DNA from 4 places in the Marinomonas primoryensis genome. Region 3 is predicted to be linked to each of the others. Evidence: predicted binding sites of a transcription regulator. Region 3 holds the regulator's gene; each other region holds the start of a gene.
The links. Region 3 encodes sigma-54, which starts transcription at its own class of promoters, with help from an activator protein. Its sites were predicted from a motif close to TGGCACNNNNNTTGCTNT; they were not measured.

Region 1 (3,178 bases), 770 kb from region 3:
ACACTCGCCAGTAGCTCTGGCTGATTCACGTCCCAATCCTTTTGTGGCGCAAGACGAAGACGTGCACCATTTGCCCCACCGCGCATATCAGAACCGCGGTAAGTAGAAGCGGATGCCCAAGCCGTCGATACCAACTGAGCGACAGACAAACCAGAATTTGCAAGCTTTTCTTTAAGAACCGCAATATCTTGTTCCGTCACCAATTCATGTGTTGTTGCGGGAATCGGATCTTGCCAAATAAGTTCCTCTTGAGGAACTAAAGGCCCTAGATAACGAGAGACCGGCCCCATGTCACGATGAGTCAATTTGTACCAAGCACGAGCAAAAGCGTCTGCTAATTGATCTGGGTTTTCATGAAAACGCTTTGAGATTGGTGCATAAATTGGATCGTCTCGTAATGCTAAATCCGACGTAAACATCATGGGTGCATGTCGTTTCGTTGCATCATGAGCATCTGGCACACTGTTAGATCCAGCAGTGCCTTTTGGCGCCCACTGCCAAGCACCCGCGGGGCTCTTAGTTAGTTCCCACTCGTAGTCAAATAGGTTATCAAAGAAACCGTTATCCCATTTAATTGGGTTTTTCGTCCAAGCACCTTCAAGACCACTACTAATAGTATCAACACCATTACCCGTGCCTTGAGTATTGTTCCAGCCAAAACCTTGTTCAGTTAAGCCCGATGCTTCTGGGTCATTACCAACTTGACCGGCATCACCGGCACCGTGTGCCTTGCCGAATGTGTGACCACCTGCAATTAAAGCAACTGTTTCTTCGTCGTTCATCGCCATTCTGGCGAACGTATCACGAATATCACGAGCAGACGCCAACGTATCTGGTTTGCCATCTGGCCCTTCTGGGTTAACGTAGATCAAGCCCATTTGTACGGCAGCCAAAGGATTTTCTAAGTCACGTTCACCGGAGTAACGGCTATTCTTACCGCCACTTTCTTCTAACCAAACGCCTTCTGAACCCCAATAAATATCTTCCTCTGGTTGCCACACATCAACTCGACCACCGGCAAATCCAAAAGTTTTGAATCCCATCGATTCGAGAGCGCAATTACCAGCAAGAATCATCAAATCAGCCCAAGATATTTTACGGCCATATTTTTGCTTAATAGGCCAAAGCAGACGACGCGCTTTGTCCAAGTTGACGTTATCTGGCCAGCTATTTAGTGGTGCAAAACGTTGTGTTCCTGATGTCGCTCCACCACGCCCATCGGCGGTACGATAAGTACCGGCGCTATGCCAAGCCATACGAATAAAAAACGGTCCATAATGGCCATAATCTGCTGGCCACCAATCTTGTGAATCCGTCATTAGCGTATGAAGATCTTGCTGAATAGCGTTTAAATCAAGACTTTTAAACTCTTCAGCGTAATCAAAATCCTCACCCATTGGATTAGATTTAGCTGAATGTTGATGAAGAACATTTAAATTCAACTGATTTGGCCACCAGTCTTTGTTAGAGTTACCACGTCCTGCAGACTGACTAGAATCAGCAGCTCCATGGTTAAAAGGACATTTACCTTCATTCGACATAATCTTCTCTCCTACTTGTGACTTAGAACACTTTATTCTTGAGTGACTATAGTTATAGACTTAAAAAATACAAGTAACCAATAAATAAAAACTAAGAGCACCATAGGCAACATATCACTCACTGCTAATGCCTCTTCATGATGCACTCAAGGCAGAAGTAAACCGTCATCGCCTATAAATTCAACTCCGCCAATCCAGTCAAGTATTGTGTAAAGCGCATAAACATTTACTGAAATTATTCGTCATATCGCCTCAAATAACCTTGATAAAAACATTTGGCTAACTATTGGTTCATTAGTTGCTTATAAACCTAGTAAGCTATTTTGGCTTATTCATCATGGGAGACGACTATGACGCAATCAGATTATCCATTAATTGAAGTACCCAAAAGTAAACGCCGAGGTTTATTACCAATGGCGTTTATTCTACTTGGATTTACCTTCTTTACCGCTACTATGTGGGCTGGCGGAACATTAGGCACGGCTTTTTCTTTTTTCGAATTGCTCTTAGTTATTTTGGTCGGCAACTTGCTGCTCGGCACTTACGCTTCTTGTTTGGCTTTTATCGCTTATAAAAGTGGTCTAAACAGCGTACTCATGGGACGTTTTTGCTTCGGAGAAATTGGCAGTAAACTGTCAGACTTTATTCTTGGTTTCACTCAAATTGGCTGGTATGCGTGGGGAACGGCGACACTTGCCATTGTTTTGGTCAAGGTAACAGGTACTCCAGACGCTTGGCAAACGCCCTTAATGGTTTTATTCGGCATGGCGTTCTGTATTACCGCCATGATTGGCTTTCGCGGTATGGACATGCTGTCGCGGGTAGCGGTTCCCGCCATGCTTATTTTTATCTTGATCAGTCTTTACACTGGACTAGTCGATGTAGGCGGTGTGTCTGTTTTATTCGGTATTGAACCGACTCAAAGTTTAAGTTTCACTGCCGCCATTACCATTGTTATTGGAACGTTTGTCAGCGGTGCCACTCAAGCAACCAACTGGAGCCGATTTGCTAAGAGTGGCAAAATCGCAATATGGGCAACCATGGCCGCATTCTTCATCGGTAATGGATTAATGGTATTAACCGGCGCTCTTGGCACATTAATCTATCAACAAGCCGACATTGTTGATGTCATGCTGGCGCAAGGTTTTGTCGTGCTAGCTGTACTTATGTTGTTTCTGAATATTTGGACAACTCAAGACAATACAATTTATAATTTTGCTGTTGCGGGCTGTAACCTGCTTCGTACTGACAAACGTCGAACCATTACCGTCATTGGAGCCGCCATCGGGACGACAATGGCTGTCTTTGGCATGTATAACTTCTTGATTCCTTTTCTAGTTTTACTGGGGACCTTTATTCCACCCATCGGCGGTGTGATCATGGCCGATTTCTGGCTGCGCCATAAAGGCCAATATCCATTATTGGCAAACGCTCAGTTACCAGATTTTAACTGGATTGGACTTGGGTCTTACGCTATTGCTTCCGCTGCAGCTTATGCTTCTCCTATCATGCCGCCTATCGTTGGCGTTTTGATGGCTATGGTGTCATACGGTATTTTATCTTTTCTGGCTTTTCGCAAAACAGCCAAAGCGCTAGACGCTCAGTGAGTATTTGTTGCGCAGACATCCCCCGCTTAC
Region 2 (3,178 bases), 390 kb from region 3:
ATTTTAAAACTTTTCAGGTAATCATTAGGATGCTTGCCGTCATAGGTAACACCATCTATAAACTCGCTTTGTGGTGCTTTAAATCCATCTTCTTTATCAAAGTCAGGAAACTCAGACGCTGTCATCAGACCATCTTCAATTAACGTTTTAGCCGCTTGAGCATAAATATCTGGACGATAAACCTCTTTCGCCGTCTTCATAAACCACTCGTCTGATTTCGGCTCGGCAATTTGCCCCCAACGACGCATTTGCGTTAGGTACCAGATTGCATCACTGTAGTAAGGGTAAGTCGCGTGATGGCGGAAGAAGACGTTGAAGTCAGGCACATCGCGCTTATCGCCTTTTTCGTATTCAAAAGTCCCTGTCATACTGTTGGCGATAACATCGTAATCCGCACCGACATAATCACTACGAGATAAGATTTCGACCGCTTCTGGGCGGTTTGCATTGTTATTTTCGTCTAGCCATTTAGCCGCTCGAATCATCGCCTTTACGACACGAATGTGTGTGTTTGGATTTTCTTCAGCCCAATCACTGCTCACACCGAATACTTTTTCTGGGTTATTTTTCCAAATCTCGTAATCGGTAATCACTGGAACACCAATGCCTTTAAAGACGGCTTGCTGGTTCCAAGGCTCACCTACGCAGTAGCCATGGATCGTTCCGGCTTCCATCGTGGCTGGCATTTGTGGTGGCGGCGTTACAGAAAGCAAAGCATCAGCATTAATCTGACCACTCGTGTCGCCTTTCGCTGGTGCATAGTAACCAGGGTGAATACCACCAGCGGCTAACCAATAACGCAACTCATAGTTATGGGTAGAGACGGGGAAAACCATCCCCATTTTGAAAGGTTTACCTTCTGCTTTATAACCATCAACAACAGGTTTTAAAGCACTCGCACTGATTGGATGAACGGGTTTTCCATCGGCATCATGTGGAATGTTCTTTTTCATTTCAGCCCAAACATCATTGGAAACAGTAATGCCGTTACCGTTTAAGTCCATGCTAAAAGCGGTAACAATGTGTGCTTTAGTACCGTAGCCAATCGTCGCGCCCAGAGGCTGCCCCGCCAACATATGTGCTCCATCAAGCTGCCCGTCAATAACTCTATCTAGCAAAACCTTCCAATTAGCCTGAGCTTCTAGCGTGACGTACAAACCTTCATCTTCGAAGTAACCCTTTTCGTAGGCAATCGCCAACGGCGCCATATCCGTCAATTTGATAAAGCCAAATTTCAGCTCTTCTTTTTCTGGATAACCAAGCTCAGCCTGAGCCATACCGGAAAAAAGTACAGAACCAACCAATAGAGACAGTCCTGCTTTTTTAGTGGTAGATGCTGCTGTCGACAAAGATAAAGCCGCTTTAAAAGATCTCATAGTCATAGCCATGCTCCGCGTTAGAAAAGTGATAAAAACAAAAAAAGGCGCATGTGAATCACAAAAATGTGTTCACAGGCGCCTTTGCCATTCATAAATAGTTCTACATTGAACTATCTGTAATGTGGGTAAAAATTAAGCATCGTTGCTCATTTCACCAAGATGTAAATTCGAAAAACATACAGTAAGTTCTATATATTTAACCTTATTTCTAAAATAAAGCATACGGCGTGCCAATAAAAATAAGACACTGATTTTATTGGTTTTTATTCAAATTTTTTACTTTTATAAGCACGTATAACATGAACCACCGTCGCTTACGCCCTATTTCTATGCGCGGCGCACTATAAAAAGACACGTTATTTAACAAACCCTTTCAATATGCCATCTGGGTGTAAACGAATTTTCCCGCACGCTACCGAACCAAACCATTCTGACTCTTCTTGAGTAGATAAACGCCACGAATCATCCCGTTCAACCTCAAGTCCTAACGCTTGGTAATAAAGGTCTTGTCGATACACTTGCTCTGCCACATGATTAATTGAAGTTACTTGAGTTAATTGCTGCCAACGATACATCTGCGCCATAATCCACAAAGCATAACTGGGTAAAGGCTTATTGGTTTCGTGACCCGAAAAGCGCTGATACGCTTCCATCGGCCAATCAAACTGCCCTTTCGGCTTAATTGAACCAAACCCATAAACCAACTGCTCCATGGTGCAATTCAGATAATCTGGATGGCTTAATATATTCAAGAGCTCGGTTCGATTTTCGGGCTCATCCACCCAAGTACAGGCTTTCTCTAACGCTCGAATCATTGCAAGATGAATCTGTGGATTTGTCTCTGCCCAGATAGAATTCACACCAAATACTTTTTCCGGCGTGCTCCCCCAAATTTCATAGCCAGTAACCAGCATATGACCGGCGCCTTGCTCTACCGCAAGACTGTTCCAAGGCTCGCCAACACAATAGCCATCTATTTCACCCTTTTTTAGGCTATCCACCATTTTTACCGGTGGGACAACAATAATCTGAACATCTTTGTCTGAATCAATTCCCGCACAACCAAGCCAATCTCTCAATTGATAATTATGAGAAGAGTAAGGGTAAACCATCGCAAAACGCAGTGGCTCAGATTGCGGCTCACGACTGTTTATGAATCGTTTTAATGCAACACCGGAACGAATCTCAGTAGATGAATTAGCGTATTTCTGAAGCTGTTTATACAAATCATTGCCAATCGTAATGCCATTGCCATTATGACTAACGGTAAAACTGGTTTGCATGGCGGTTTTAATCGTACCAATACCTAAACTGGCCGCAATTGGCATAGACGCCAACATGTGTGCACCGTCCAGTAAATTGAACGCAACTTTATCCCGGATACTAGCCCAAGAGGCTTCTTTAGAAAGAACAACCTCAACCCCTTCCTGAGTGAAGAAGCCTTTTTCGTGAGCAATAACAAAAGGGGCGCAATCAATTAATGGGATAAAACCCACCCGGACAGGCTCGCTATTAAGAATAATGTTCATTGGTTTATTTAGGTTCACTTTGAACCTCCCATTAATTCCATCACCGATATGATATTTCGAGCAACGTCGGTCATACGCTGACTGCGATCCATCGCCAGCTTTCTAAGGGCTTGATAAGCAGCAGGCTCATCACATTTTTGATGCTTCATAATCAAGCCTTTCGCTTTGTCTATCAATTTTCTATCTTCAAGCTGACTTTTCACCGTCTCTAATTCAGAACGGAGCGCATGAAATTCACGAAATCTGGCAATCGCAACTTGCAGTATGGCT
Region 3 (3,178 bases):
TGGTGGAGAGGACTCTAATAATCGAGCAACATCTTGCACTGGCAAGGCGCCGTTAAGTAAATAACGGATTTGCATCGTGGCGCCGGATTCGAGTGATTCGGTAATCGTTTTAAGATGATTAAGAGTGGTTTTCTCTGACATGGCCGTATTACTCGTCTTCACCAAAACGATTGTTAATTAATTCAACAACGGCTTTGATTGCCTCTTCTTCATCTTCTCCATTGGTTTTGATTCGAATGCTCGTTCCTTTTCCAGCGGCAAGCATCATCATTGCCATAATGCTTTTGCCGTCCACATTGCGACTGTCTTTTTCTATAGTGATATCACAAGAAAAGCGTGACGTCGTTTCCACTAATTTGCCAGCAGCGCGAGCATGCAAGCCAAGTTTATTTATGATGGTGATGGACTCTTCCTGCATGCTTTACTTCCTATATTAATGAGTCAAAAATATTAAATAGATCTTCGCTGGTTTGAGCGGTTCGTAGCTTGTCGAGCGCTTCAGGCGATTGAGCTAATTCTGCGATCTGAGCCAGTGTTGCAAGATGTTGATCGCATTCATTAGGCGGAACGATTAAGGCGAATATAAGATCAACGGCTCTCTTATCAATCGAGTCAAAATCTATTGGAGTTTGTAATGACATAACGACAATAGCGGTATGGTTTGCAGACTCTAGGCGGCAATGGGGTATAGCTATGCCGTTACCTATGCCTGTACTTCCAAGTTTTTCTCGCCCTAATAGGGCGTCATAAACGGCCTCGTTATTGCAATGCAACCGATTGGATGCAACGTCGGCGATACTTTCTAAAACTCGTTTCTTACTAACAATATCTTGCTTCGCCAGAACGAGCTCAGCTTTTAATAATGATTTCAAGGACATGATGAAATGGTTTCCGTTTAGATCAGTCGTTTTCGTTCATTGGAAGGAGGGATATTCATCGCCTCTCGATATTTGGCCACAGTTCGTCTAGCAACCTGTATGCCTTGGTCAGCCAAAACAGCGGCTAACTTATTATCACTTAGTGGTTTTTTTGCTGGCTCATCAGCCACAAGTTTCTTAATCATAGCTCGTATTGCGGTAGAAGAACATTCTCCACCTGACGCTGTGTTGACATGACTTGAGAAAAAGTACTTGAGTTCAAAAATACCTTTTGGTGTGTGCATGTATTTTTGTGTTGTTACTCTAGAAATTGTTGATTCATGCATGCCAACTTCTTCGGCGACATCATGAAGAACCATAGGTTTCATGGCCTCTTCACCTAATTCGAAGAAATCAATTTGTCGACTTACTATGCAGCTGGCCACTTTTAAGAGTGTTTCGTTGCGGCTTTGTAAGCTTTTCATAAACCATTTGGCTTCCTGAAGAGAGGTTTTAATGTAGCTTACGTCTGCTGCGGTGGTTGCAGCTGTACTTGCCATGGCGGAATAGGTTTCGTTTATTTTGATGGGTGGTAGGGCGTCATTATTTAGCTCAACTTGCCATATGCCATTGTGTTTTTTGACGGAAACATCAGGAATGACATAATCCGTATCATCTGCATCTATAACTGAGCCAGGACGCGGGTTAAGTTGTTGTATTAAATTAACAACTTCCTTTAGTGCTTCGTCTTTTAGTTTTGTTTTTCGGCTTAATTGTGCAAAATCTCGATTGCCTAGTAGTGGTAGATAATGGTCAATGAGATTGTGTGTGCTTTTATAAAGAGGGTGGCTTTGGAATGCTTCTAGTTGAACAAGCAAGCAGTCTCGCAAATCAATAGAGCAGACGCCAACTGGGTCAAAGCGTTGCAGTCTGTGTTGAACTGCGATGACTTCTTCCATGTCTAAATCTTCTAATTCGACACAAAGTGATTCCCAAATGTCTTGAGTTGAAATACTTAGATAGCCATCGGTTTGAACGCACTCGATAATAGCGTAAGCAATTTCAATGTCTCTGTCAGATATATGAGTTAGATTTAATTGCCAGATCAGATGGTCTTGTATGCTTTCTGCTGGAGCGTTGCGGCTTTCGAAGTCGCTTTCACCTTCATAGCTATTATGATCGCTGACGGCCGCAGCAGAGCTTTGGTATGTGTCATCCCAGCTGCTGTCAATAGACAGTTCTTCAGGAATGCTTTCAGTCCACTCTGATTCAACGCGCGCTTCTTCACTATTACTATCAAGTGTCGCCTCAGGAGCGCTTTTTGATTCAATGCTTGCAGGTTGATCGTTGTGAATTTGTTCGTCGTCATCTAGCTCAAGAAGAGGGTTAGATTCGAGAAATTCATGAATTTCTTGCTTCAGGTCCAACGTGGAAAGCTGCAGCAAGCGAATGGCTTGTTGTAGCTGTGGTGTCATGGTCAGCTGTTGGCCGAGTTTTAGTTGCAAAGACTGCTTCATAGAGCAACTCTTTTTATTTGAATGAATTGGAACGAGTTATGCATACTACTCCCTTTCTACAGCAATGATAAGGGGTTACAGACGGAAGTCGTCGCCTAGATAGACCTTTTTTACTTGTTCATTGTTGATGACGGTGCTGGCATCGCCAGAAGCAATAATATAACCGTTGCCAACAATGTAAGCCTTATCACAGATGTCTAATGTTTCTCTAACATTGTGATCGGTAATTAGGACGCCGATTCCACTTTCTTGAAGGTGCTTGATGATGAGCTTGATGTCGCCGACAGAAATAGGGTCCACGCCGGCGAAAGGTTCATCCAGTAGGATGAACTTAGGGTTCATAGCAACGGCTCTTGCTATTTCAACACGTCGTCTTTCTCCACCCGATAGTGCCATTCCTAAGTTCTCACGAATGTGGGTGATGTGGAACTCTTCTAATAAATCTTCGAGTCTGTCTTTTCGTTGGCTTTTTGTTAGTGCTTTACGCGTTTCTAAAATGGCCGTGATATTGTCTTCGACAGACATTTTACGAAAAATGGAGGCTTCCTGAGGAAGATAGCCAATGCCTTTTTGAGCGCGAGTGTGCATGGCGTCTTTAGTGATGTCTACACCATCGATAAATATGCCGCCAGCGTCATTTGATACCATGCCAACTATCATATAAAAGCAGGTGGTTTTGCCTGCACCGTTTGGGCCAAGTAGGCCAACGGCTTGACCAGATTCGACAGAGATAGAGACGTCCTTCACTACTTGGCGTTTTTTGTAACTCTTTGCTAAGTGTTTTGCTTCAAGTAAGGCCATTTA
Region 4 (3,178 bases), 1.3 Mb from region 3:
TTGAGTTCGTAGTGAACTAGAGCGTTTTACTCTTTGCCAATAGAGCCAATTTTATGAATGGACAAGTCTGCACCATTGAATTCATCTTCTTCGCTTAGGCGTAATCCGCTGACGGCTTTAACCATACCGTAAACAATAAATCCAGATAATGTGGCAACTATAATGCCACCTAGGCTCCCTACAAGCTGAGACATAAAGCTAACGCCGCCTAATCCTCCAAGTGCCTCTGTTCCGAAAATTCCTGCTGCAATGCCTCCCCATGCACCACAAACGCCATGTAGTGGCCATACACCAAGAACATCGTCGGTGTGTTTGAATTTTTGCTGAATATGGGTGAATAAGAATGTGAAAATTGCGCCAGCAAATGCGCCAGTTGCTAATGCGCCAATGGGGTGCATGATGTCTGATCCCGCGCATATTGCAACGAGCCCAGCCAATGGGCCGTTGTGAATAAATCCCGGATCATTTTTACCAAATATCATGGCAGCAATAATACCTCCAACCATGGCCATTAGAGAGTTTACGGCGACCAAGCCGCTAATACCGTCTAGCGTTTGTGCAGACATGACGTTAAAGCCAAACCAACCTATACAAAGGATCCAAGCCCCTAAAGCAAGAAAAGGAATGTTCGATGGCGCAAAGGCGACTAATTTACCATGCCTAAAACGGCCATTACGAGTGCCAAGCAAAATGATAGCAGCAAGAGCAACCCAGCCTCCAAAAGCGTGAACGACAACGGACCCTGCAAAGTCATGGAAAGGAGCGCCATATTGTTCTTCTAGCCAGCCTTGAACTCCATAATTACCATTCCATACGATGCCTTCAAAAAATGGATAAGCGACGCCAACGATAACGGCGGCGGATATTAACATAGGATAAAACTTTGCTCGTTCAGCAACACCGCCTGAAATAATCGCTGGTATCGCGGCAGCAAACGTCATCAAAAAGAAGAATTTCACTAGTGCGTAGCCATTTTCCTGAGATAAGGTGGCTGCACTTTCGAAGAAGTTGACACCATAGGCAATTTGATAGCCTACAAAGAAATAGACAAGTGCCGATACTGCAAAATCTGTCATGATTTTGACGAGCGCATTGACCTGGTTTTTATGACGTACTGTACCGACTTCTAAAAAAGCAAAGCCAGCATGCATGGCAAATACCATAATTGCGCCAAGTAGTATGAAAAGAGTGTTTGAACTGGAAACGAGCATTTCTACTGCACTGTTTGTGGGGGTCACGGATGGCTCCTAATGTTTTTATTGCACCGTAATGGATTTTCTTACTTTCCGGTGCTCTTTTATGGGGCTTTATGGGCTTTTTATTCTGTTAATCTAAATTTGTTCTGAAGTTAAGCAATAATTATTCCAGTTATGCATTTTATTGGTGCTTTTTTTTTATCTTTTAGGAAATGCACTGTTTTGGGTTTTTAGTGGTTTGATTGCTGCAGGTGCGCTTTGAATTTTGATTTTGCACTATGGTCATTACGTATTTACTATTACTTTTTTTAACAATACTTGGTTTCTATTCGCTTTCTATTTTATTTTGTACGACATATTATCGAAGTGTTAGCGTATTTATTAAGTTCGAATTTTTTATAATATGTTTAACGGTTAGATCGTTGCTGAAAGTCTGATTATTTTTAGCGTAGTTAAAAGATTGCTTATTTAAGGGCAACATAAAAAATGAGGTTGTTATGTCAGGTCAGTTAGTATCAGGTATTGTTAAGTGGTTTAATGATGAAAAAGGGTTTGGATTTATTGAGCGTGAAGGTGGAGCTGATGTTTTTGTTCATTTCCGTTCTATAAACGGTGATGGTCGTCGTACTCTTCAAGAAGGTCAAAAAGTGACTTTTGAAGTTACTGATGGGCAAAAAGGCCCTCAGGCTGAGAATGTAACGATTGTATAGTTGAACCTTTACTTATTTTTAAAAAGCCATGCTTTATACAGCATGGCTTTTTTATGCTTATAATTTGTACGCTAAATATCGGAGGTTATTGTGTTACCAGTACTGTATTCGTTTAGGCGTTGCCCTTATGCCATAAGGGCTAGATACGTTATCGATCTTTTAGGCGTGCCTGTGTATTTAAGGGAGGTTGTCTTAAAGTCAAAGCCTGCCGCCTTATTGTCCTTGGGTGGTCGGTCAAGTGTACCTCAGCTTATAGATGTAGATGGCGCTAGATACCCAGAAAGTTTGGATATTATTTTTTGGGCGCTTTCAAAGGCTGATGGTTGCATTTCTTTGGATGCTCTATGGCCCTTTCAAATTATTAAAAAAAATAAAGTGAAAGCATGGATAAAATATAATGATCGCTTCTTTAAGTATTGGTTGGATCGTTATAAATACGCAGATCGACACCCAGAATTTAGTGGCGTTTATTACCGTCGTAGAGGTGAGGCTTTTTTACAGCGTTTAGATAAGCGTTTAAAGAAAAGTGCATTTATATTCGGTGAGAGTGTTAGTGTGGCAGATATTGCGGTGTTCCCATTTGTTCGCCAATTTGCTGCTGTTGACCAAGCGTGGTTTGAATTATCTGAATATCACAACGTAAAAGTGTGGTTGGCTAATTTTTTGAATTCTGAAAGGTTTAAATCTGTTGTGATGGTTAAAAATACAGCTTGGGAAGCAGGTCAAGAGGAAATCCTCTTCCCTGCTTGCTAAGCGGTTCGTGGTTACTTGATATTAATCGATTAGCCCAAAGGTAACCCAATATAAAAAGCTTGGGTCAGCGTCGCTTGGAAGTTCAAGGGCAATGAAGTTACCTTCAGTGTCAATATGCGAAGAATTGGGGAAGCTTTGTTTCAACACGGCAAGATTTATTTGCGCTAAATCTGTCTGTTCTAGATCGTTATAAGATTGGACTGAAATCGCCAGTGCTTCTTCGACAGACCGAGTGCTTGGGTAATGCTGAATGACTTCTTGGCTGCGACGCAAAGCAGAAAGAGGTGCTTTTCTTTTTAAATAATAGTGAGCCACTTGCAATTCATGGCGTGACACCATTTCACGTAAATAATACATCCGTGCTTTTGCATCAGGAGCAAAGGAGCTGTTCGGGTAGCGAGAGGTAAAGTCTGCAAGTTCATTAAATGCCTTTGCCAGTTCTTTTGAGTCCCTTTCGCTTGGGTCTAAGTTTAAGTAGCGAGACATCAGGCTCTCGGCGCCTTTGTAAGTCGAAAGTGC

Region 1: the regulator sigma-54 is predicted to act here: its motif matches at 1,829-1,846, upstream of codB (cytosine permease).
Region 2: the regulator sigma-54 is predicted to act here: its motif matches at 1,595-1,612, upstream of MP3633_RS06705 (CmpA/NrtA family ABC transporter substrate-binding protein).
Region 4: the regulator sigma-54 is predicted to act here: its motif matches at 1,350-1,367, upstream of MP3633_RS14750 (ammonium transporter).

Annotation. Positions count from the first base shown of each region.
Region 1 is NZ_CP054301.1:2,627,378-2,630,555, forward strand. Features, by position in the region: gene katG (catalase/peroxidase HPI) at 1-1,541, opposite strand, end outside; gene codB (cytosine permease) at 1,892-3,148, shown strand; gene MP3633_RS12160 (PucR family transcriptional regulator) at 3,145-3,178, shown strand, end outside.
Region 2 is NZ_CP054301.1:1,465,855-1,469,032, reverse strand. Features, by position in the region: gene MP3633_RS06705 (CmpA/NrtA family ABC transporter substrate-binding protein) at 1-1,382, opposite strand, end outside; gene MP3633_RS06700 (CmpA/NrtA family ABC transporter substrate-binding protein) at 1,736-2,926, opposite strand; gene MP3633_RS06695 (ANTAR domain-containing response regulator) at 2,923-3,178, opposite strand, start outside.
Region 3 is NZ_CP054301.1:1,860,574-1,863,751, forward strand. Features, by position in the region: gene mgtE (magnesium transporter) at 1-141, opposite strand, end outside; gene MP3633_RS08505 (HPr family phosphocarrier protein) at 149-418, opposite strand; gene ptsN (PTS IIA-like nitrogen regulatory protein PtsN) at 429-878, opposite strand; gene MP3633_RS08515 (RNA polymerase factor sigma-54) at 896-2,374, opposite strand; gene lptB (LPS export ABC transporter ATP-binding protein) at 2,450-3,175, opposite strand; gene lptA (lipopolysaccharide transport periplasmic protein LptA) at 3,176-3,178, opposite strand, start outside.
Region 4 is NZ_CP054301.1:3,174,238-3,177,415, reverse strand. Features, by position in the region: gene MP3633_RS14750 (ammonium transporter) at 27-1,238, opposite strand; gene MP3633_RS14745 (cold-shock protein) at 1,694-1,906, shown strand; gene MP3633_RS14740 (glutathione S-transferase) at 1,997-2,659, shown strand; gene MP3633_RS14735 (outer membrane protein assembly factor BamD) at 2,681-3,178, opposite strand, start outside.